2 regions of the Vreelandella indica genome follow, and region 2 is predicted to be linked to the other one. Evidence: predicted binding sites of a transcription regulator. Region 2 holds the regulator's gene; the other holds the start of a gene.
What was found. The regulator PhoB, encoded in region 2, activates phosphate uptake and scavenging genes when phosphate is short. The targets are predictions, from matches to a motif close to TGTCATANNNNTGTCANA.

Region 1 (3,396 bases), on a different contig from region 2:
GGGCTCTGCAGTAGCGCCCGGGCGATACCGACACGCTGACGCTGGCCACCGGAAAGGGCATCGGCGCGCTTATCGATAGCGTGAGGAAGCCCGACCCGCTCGAGTAGCCGAAAGGCTTCGACCACCGCCTCCTGGGGATAACGACGCAAAAAACTACGCCAAAAACCAACATAGCCGAGCTGGCCGGATAGCACGTTCTCCATCACGGTGAGCCGGTCTACCAGGGCATACTCCTGGAAAATCATCCCCATTGAGCGGCGCGCGTGGCGAAGCTTATGACCTGAGAGCTTGGTTAGCTCGGTGTCTTCCAGGCGAATACTGCCCTGTGTGGGTTCAACTAACCGATTTACACAGCGAATAAGGGTGCTTTTACCCGCGCCGGATGGCCCAATCAGCGCCATTACCTGGCCTTTGGGCAGCGTGAGTTCAATGTCCGTCAGCGCCCGATCCCCGGTGGGGTAACGCTTGCCAACGCCGCTTAGTGTCAACATTTTTCCCGCCTCGTCTGTATAGCGAAACGGCCAGAAAGGGATGCCTTCCTGGCCGTGCAGTACCGTTTACCTTAACGATCAATCGCAGTCGTAAGTCACACCGTTAGCATCGGCAATGGTGCGAATGACCGACCAGTTTTCCTGATAGGTAATCGGAATAAACTGCGCTTCACCGGAGTTGGCGAATTCCGATTCAAGGGCAGTGCCTTCCCAGTCGTAGCTGAAGAACGCATCCTGAATTTTCTCGGCAAGTTCCGGGTTCAAGTTATTCGCCAGCCCGTAAGCGGTGGTGGGGAAGGTATCGGAGGTGTAGATCACTTCGTAATCGCCCTCTGCCACAACATCACGTGCCAGCATGCGGCGAGCCACTGAGTTGGCGATGGCAGCGGCATCGTAGTCTTCGTTCACCACACCCAGGATGGAATTGTCGTGGGAGCCTGAGAAAGCGGTTTCAAAATCTTCGCCCGCTTCCATGCCGTACTCGGAGCGCAGCAGTGCGGAGGGCGCGCGGAAACCAGAGTTAGAGGTCTCAGAGGTAAAGGCTAGCTGGCGTCCTTCCAGGTCTTCAACGGTCTCGATGCCGCTGCCAGGATAGGTGATGATCTCCATTTCGTAGCCAAAGCTACCGTCCTCGGCCGCCATCATGGCAAACGGGCGGAAACCACCGCAGTTGACCGCGACCGGTACACCACCGGTGTTAAAACCGGCGACGTGCAAACGGCCAGCGCGCAGTGCTTCCTGCTGGGCGGCGTTGGACTGCACGGGGAAGAACTGAACTTCTTTACCGGTTGCTTCGCTTAGGTGCTCCAGGAAGTCAGACCATACGTCGGCGTAAACCGCCGGGTCTTCCACCGGCGTGTAGGCGAACACGAGCGTATCGGGATCGGCCCACTGTGACTCATCGCTAGGCGCATCAGCGATCATATCGCCATCGTTATCGACATAACGCGATGAAAGATCCGCTGAGGCATTCACCGCGACCAACGCAAAAGCGCTGGCAACGGCGGCGCTGATCAATGTGCGGGGAAGCGCATGGGCAAGTGAGGAGATCTGCATGGGGCACCTAACGTGTTGTTAAAAGATAGCCACAATCCTGACCACTTCAGATGACAACGGCGGGGCATTTATATGACCGCTTGGTGACGATTTTGCGAACGTAACATGACATTGGCGCATTACTGGCTAACGCAGCTACCCCGACGCTCAACAAACAGGCTGTTACCAGGAATTTTTTTGGCTTGATGCTTCAGTTCAGACAGCTCAGCGGCAATATCCAGCGCTCTGCAAGTAGCTGTATCGGTGACAGGTTTTACTGCAATCGACACGCTAACAAAGGGGAAAAACGTCACGCTATTTTGTCGGTTTTCAATTTGTATCCCGCCTTTCAGCCGGTCCGCTTCTTCATAGAAACCGGGGGCCATCACTTCAAATGAGCGCAGGATTTGGCCGCAAACGCTTTCCCAATGGCTGGGCGGTAGCAACATCATAAAATCATCACCGCCAATATGGCCGATAAAGCCACCAGCGCTTTCCACCTGAGCCTGCAGCAGCCGCGATAGCGAAATAATCACCTGGTCGCCCCGGGCATAGCCGTAAGCATCGTTAAACGCTTTAAAATTATCCAAATCGACGTAAGCGGCGGCAAAGCCCTGCTCGGCAGCTAAATAAGCGACCAGCGTTTCGTTAATCAGGATATTGCCCGGCAAGCCGGTCAGCGGATTGGCATGGCGCGCTTGGCGTACCTGAATCGCAGTAATTTCACGCAAAAGGTCAACGATATTACCCATGCCCACATAATCACCTTCATCATTGGTGATCACAAAGTCTTCCTGCTCAATATCGTGGCTATCAGTCAGTTGCTGGCTCAACACCTCAAGCGGGGTATCTGCTTCAGCCACCAGCATGCGTACATCGGCCACGTCCAATACGCAGCGTTTGGCATATAGCGCATGGCTATAAGGGTTGGTGAACAGGGTCAAGAAAGCATTGCGGCGCACCACTGCTACGGGCTTACCGTTCTCCAATACGGCCACACAGCGCAAGCTGGGTTGGCGGCGAAACCGCTCGGAGATGAGAGGCACTGCGCAGTCAGTGGTGATGGCCTCAATCGTGCGCAAAATCGAGCGCGCAGTGCGGCCAGCTGGGCTTTTTAACTGGGTTGTCGCGGGCAGCACCATGTTGAGCTGTAAAGGCGGCTGCGGGCTTGGCCGAGCAAAATAGAAGCCTTGCAGTAGCGCGAGCCCACGGTCGAGTTCCCACAAGCAGAGATGCTCCGCCGCAGTCTCCACGCCTTCGGCTATTAGCTGGCAATCCAAGCTGCGCGCCACATCAAGAATCGAGCGAAGAAATTCGCGCTTCGCAGGCTCCTGATCAATTCCTGAGATAAAGTGCCGATCAAGCTTGACGAAATCGGGCCGCAGTTCTGACCAGTGGCGCAGGCTTGAGTGCCCTGCCCCCAAGTCGTCCAGCGCCACCTGAAAGCCCATGTCACGGTAATGATCCACCGCTTGGCGCATTAGCTCATAGTCATGAATCGGCACATGCTCGGTGAGCTCAATCACTACTCGCTCTGGGGGAAGACCGCTCTCGCGAATGAAGCCCAGCGTTAAGCCTTCGCGAAAATCACGCTCAACGATGGTTAACGGCATGACGTTAAGAAATAGCAGGCCGGGCAGTTCAAGTTCGGCAAAGCGTTGAATCGCCAAGCGTCGGCAGAGTAAATCTAACTCCACTAGCTGCCCTGCCTGGGTGGCCACATCAAACAGCCGTAACGGCGAGTGCAGCGGTGACGTTTTGGGGCCACGAATCAGTGCTTCGTAGCCATAAATCGCCTGCTGGTTGGCATCCACAATGGGCTGAAAGAGCACCTGCAGCTCTTCGGTCGCAATAATTTGATTAAGCCACT
Region 2 (3,396 bases):
TGCGCATCGTGGCGTAATAGTACGTGCTTAACGATCGCCAAGCCTAAGCCAGTGCCGCCAGTTGCGGTGCTACGGCCTTTATCGACACGGTAAAAACGTTCGGTTAGTCGGGGAATATGGACGGGATCAATGCCTTCACCATTGTCTTCCACATCAATACAGCCACCGCCAGTCGCGCTAGCTTTCCAGCGTAAGGTGATGTGGCTACCTGCTGGCGTATAGCGAACGGCATTGAAGGCGAGGTTAGAGATGGCACTACGAATCTCCTGCTCACTACCCAGCAGGCGTGCGTCACTTTCAAGCGCGACAGTAATGGTATGACGCTGATTCGATAGCGCCAGCGCATCATCACAGATGCTTTGTAGCAAAGGCCCTAGCGACAGCGGATGGTGATCTTTCCCCCCCTGGTCGATTTCCAACCGGGAGAGCAGCAATAGATCATTGACCAGGTTTTGCATTCGCTGCGTCTGTTCCTGCATCTGGTTGATGCTTTTGCCCAAACGCGGAGGCAACTGATCAGCAATATCACTGTAGGTTTCCAGATAGCCGGAAAGGACGGTTAGCGGCGTGCGCAGCTCGTGAGAGACATTGGCAACAAAGTCGCGCCGCATCTGTTCCAGGCGGTGCAAGCGCGTGATATCCCGGGCCATTACCAGCCGTTCATCGTCACCGTACAGGGTAATTTGATACTGCAGGATTCGACGCTCGTCAATCGGCGATGTCAGCGTTAACGGCTCGCCATACTCCCGCGCATTGAAGTAGCGGATGAAACTTGGCTCGCGCAGTAGGTTGGTAATGTGCTGACCACGATCATGGGCAGTTTGTAGCCCTAGCATGTTCGTTGCAGCGCTGTTCCACCACTCTAGATCACCGTGGCGGTCGAGCATGACCACACTGTCACGCATCGCTTCAGACGACTCTTGAATACGGGCCAAAGTAGCACGCAGCCGACTTTGCGTTATACGCTGGCTTTTCTGATAGCGGTATAAACGATCAAACAATTCACCCCACATACCGTGAGCGGCAGGCGGCTCATCGTGAGGATGTAGGGTTAGCCATAAATAAAGTTCGCGTAGCTGCCGCAAGTGATAAAACAGACATACTGCAAGCCCTGCCGCAAGCCCTAGCCCTGCTGAGCCCAATAACCAGCCTAAGCAAGTACCCAGTGTGGCCAGCCACGCTAGACGCCACAGTTCACGGCTCCATAGGCGCACATTTACACCCGTGCAGAGAAACGGTATCCGGTACCCCGAACCGTTTGAATCAGGTTTTGATGCACATCGCCCAGCGCTTTTCGTAAGCGTCGAATATGCACATCGACAGTACGCTCCTCGACATACACGTTGCCACCCCAAACTTGGTCAAGCAGTTGGCTACGTGTGTAAGCGCGCTCTTGATGGGTCATAAAAAACTGCAGAAGACGATACTCGGTCGGCCCCATTTCCAACGCTTTGCCGTGTGCGCTTACCCGGTGACTTACCGGATCAAGCAGCAGGCCATTAATCTCAATCGGATCTTCAACGCCACGCGGCGTCGCGCGGCGCAGCACTGCTTTTAACCGTGCCACCAATTCGCGGGGCGAAAAGGGCTTGGTGATATAGTCATCGGCACCGGCTTCTAGCCCTTGGATCTTATTATCCTCTTCGCCTTTAGCGGTGAGCATAATAATGGGGATCTCGGCGGTGGCTTCTTCGCGCTTCAACCGCCTAGCCAGTTCAATACCGCTGGTGCCAGGCATCATCCAGTCAAGCAGCAATAAATCAGGTTGGTGGTCAACCACCATGGCATGAGCATCCTGGGCGTTATCTGCTTCGAGCACACGGTAGTCAGCCATTTCCAGCGCTACCGCGATCATCTCGCGAATCGACGATTCATCATCGACAATCAGAACGGTTTTGGCGGTCATACCAGAGCCTCACGGTGTGCAAAAAAGCCAGTTCAAAGAAAACAGTTCAATGACATGTCAGTGACGATAACACCATGACTTGATGACAGTTACATGACAATGGCAGTTACTAACCCGCCGCAGGCCACCAACTTAGCGCAATACCAGCAAAAATCAGCAGCCCCGACCAGTGATTATTCAGAAACGCCTGGAAACAAAGATCCCGCTCCTGATAACGAATTAAGCGCTGCTGATGCAGGAAAGTTGCCGCCATTGCAGCGAGCCCTAGCCAAAAGAACCCACCTAACCCGACCCGCCAGCCTACCCATGCCAGCAACCCCAGGGTGGCTACCTGGAGTAGGCCGATTATCAGGCGATCCGCGTCGCCAAACAGCACGGCTGTCGATTTAATGCCAATTTTTAAATCATCGTCGCGATCGACCATGGCGTATTGCGTGTCGTACGCCACCGTCCATAGCACGTTTGCACAGAAAAGCAGCCACGCTTCCAACGGCACATGGCCCAGCACGGCGCCAAAGGCCATTGGAATTGCCCATGAGAATGCCGCCCCCAGCACCACCTGGGGAAAATGGGTATAACGCTTCATGAACGGGTAAATAACTGCCAGAAATACCCCACCCAACGAGAGCAGCACCGTAAACCAATTAGTCAGTAGCACCAGAATAAACGCTGCGGCCACCAAACCAATAAACAGCAATTGAGCCTCGGTTTCGCTGATTCGACCTGTGGCGAGCGGGCGATGCTTAGTGCGTTTCACATGGCCATCGAAATGGCGATCTGCATAATCGTTCACCACGCAGCCAGCCGCGCGCATGACGTAAACACCGGCCACAAAAATCAGCAGTACATCACGGCCGGGTACCCCTTCAGCGGCAATCCACAGCGCCCAAAGCGTCGGCCACATCAACAGCCACGTGCCAATGGGTCGATCCAAACGCATCAGCTGTATAAAATCTGCCACGCGAGCCCATCCCTTCGGCCGCAACAGTGAACGATCCATGCTTACCTCACGAAAAATAAGATGCAGGCGCTAGCCTAGCGCGATGGCAGATCAAGGTCATCCGCCATCGCACGCAAAAAATACTCCTGCACCAACAACGACAGCCCGCCGTGATAAAACACTGAACGTCGGCCCCAGGTACAGTCACTCTCGATACCGTTCATACGAGCAAATAAGGGGGATTGGGTAGTGGCCTCAAGCGGCCCGCGAATTAAACCGGGCTGGCGAAATAACCAACTGCCGAGCGAGCGCTCACCTAACCCTTCCAAACGCTGGCCCTTTAACTGCGTGAGCGGGGCGACGGAGCGCGCCACCACCCACGGCGTTTCATCCAAGCACAGCGCTACTTCACGCAGCCATGCGTAGCGTTTGGGAGCAATGCCCAACGCCCGTGCCTCATCCTCTCGCGGCCAGCCTACGCCCTGGCGTAGCAGTCGAACGCGAAACTGCTTTTCACCTCCTGCGGCGATTAAGCGAGCAGTTAATGAGT

Region 1: phnD (phosphate/phosphite/phosphonate ABC transporter substrate-binding protein) is a predicted target of PhoB. The motif match lies at 1,619-1,636, and genes of this name have one in related genera.

What each region holds. Positions count from the first base shown of each region.
Region 1 covers NZ_JBANSO010000037.1:14,415-17,810, reverse strand. The annotation lists gene phnC (phosphonate ABC transporter ATP-binding protein) at 1-491, opposite strand, end outside; gene phnD (phosphate/phosphite/phosphonate ABC transporter substrate-binding protein) at 570-1,547, opposite strand; gene V8L71_RS18735 (bifunctional diguanylate cyclase/phosphodiesterase) at 1,667-3,396, opposite strand, start outside.
Region 2 covers NZ_JBANSO010000023.1:29,725-33,120, reverse strand. The annotation lists gene phoR (phosphate regulon sensor histidine kinase PhoR) at 1-1,214, opposite strand, end outside; gene phoB (phosphate regulon transcriptional regulator PhoB) at 1,217-1,906, opposite strand; gene ubiA (4-hydroxybenzoate octaprenyltransferase) at 2,016-2,906, opposite strand; gene V8L71_RS15405 (chorismate--pyruvate lyase family protein) at 2,942-3,396, opposite strand, start outside.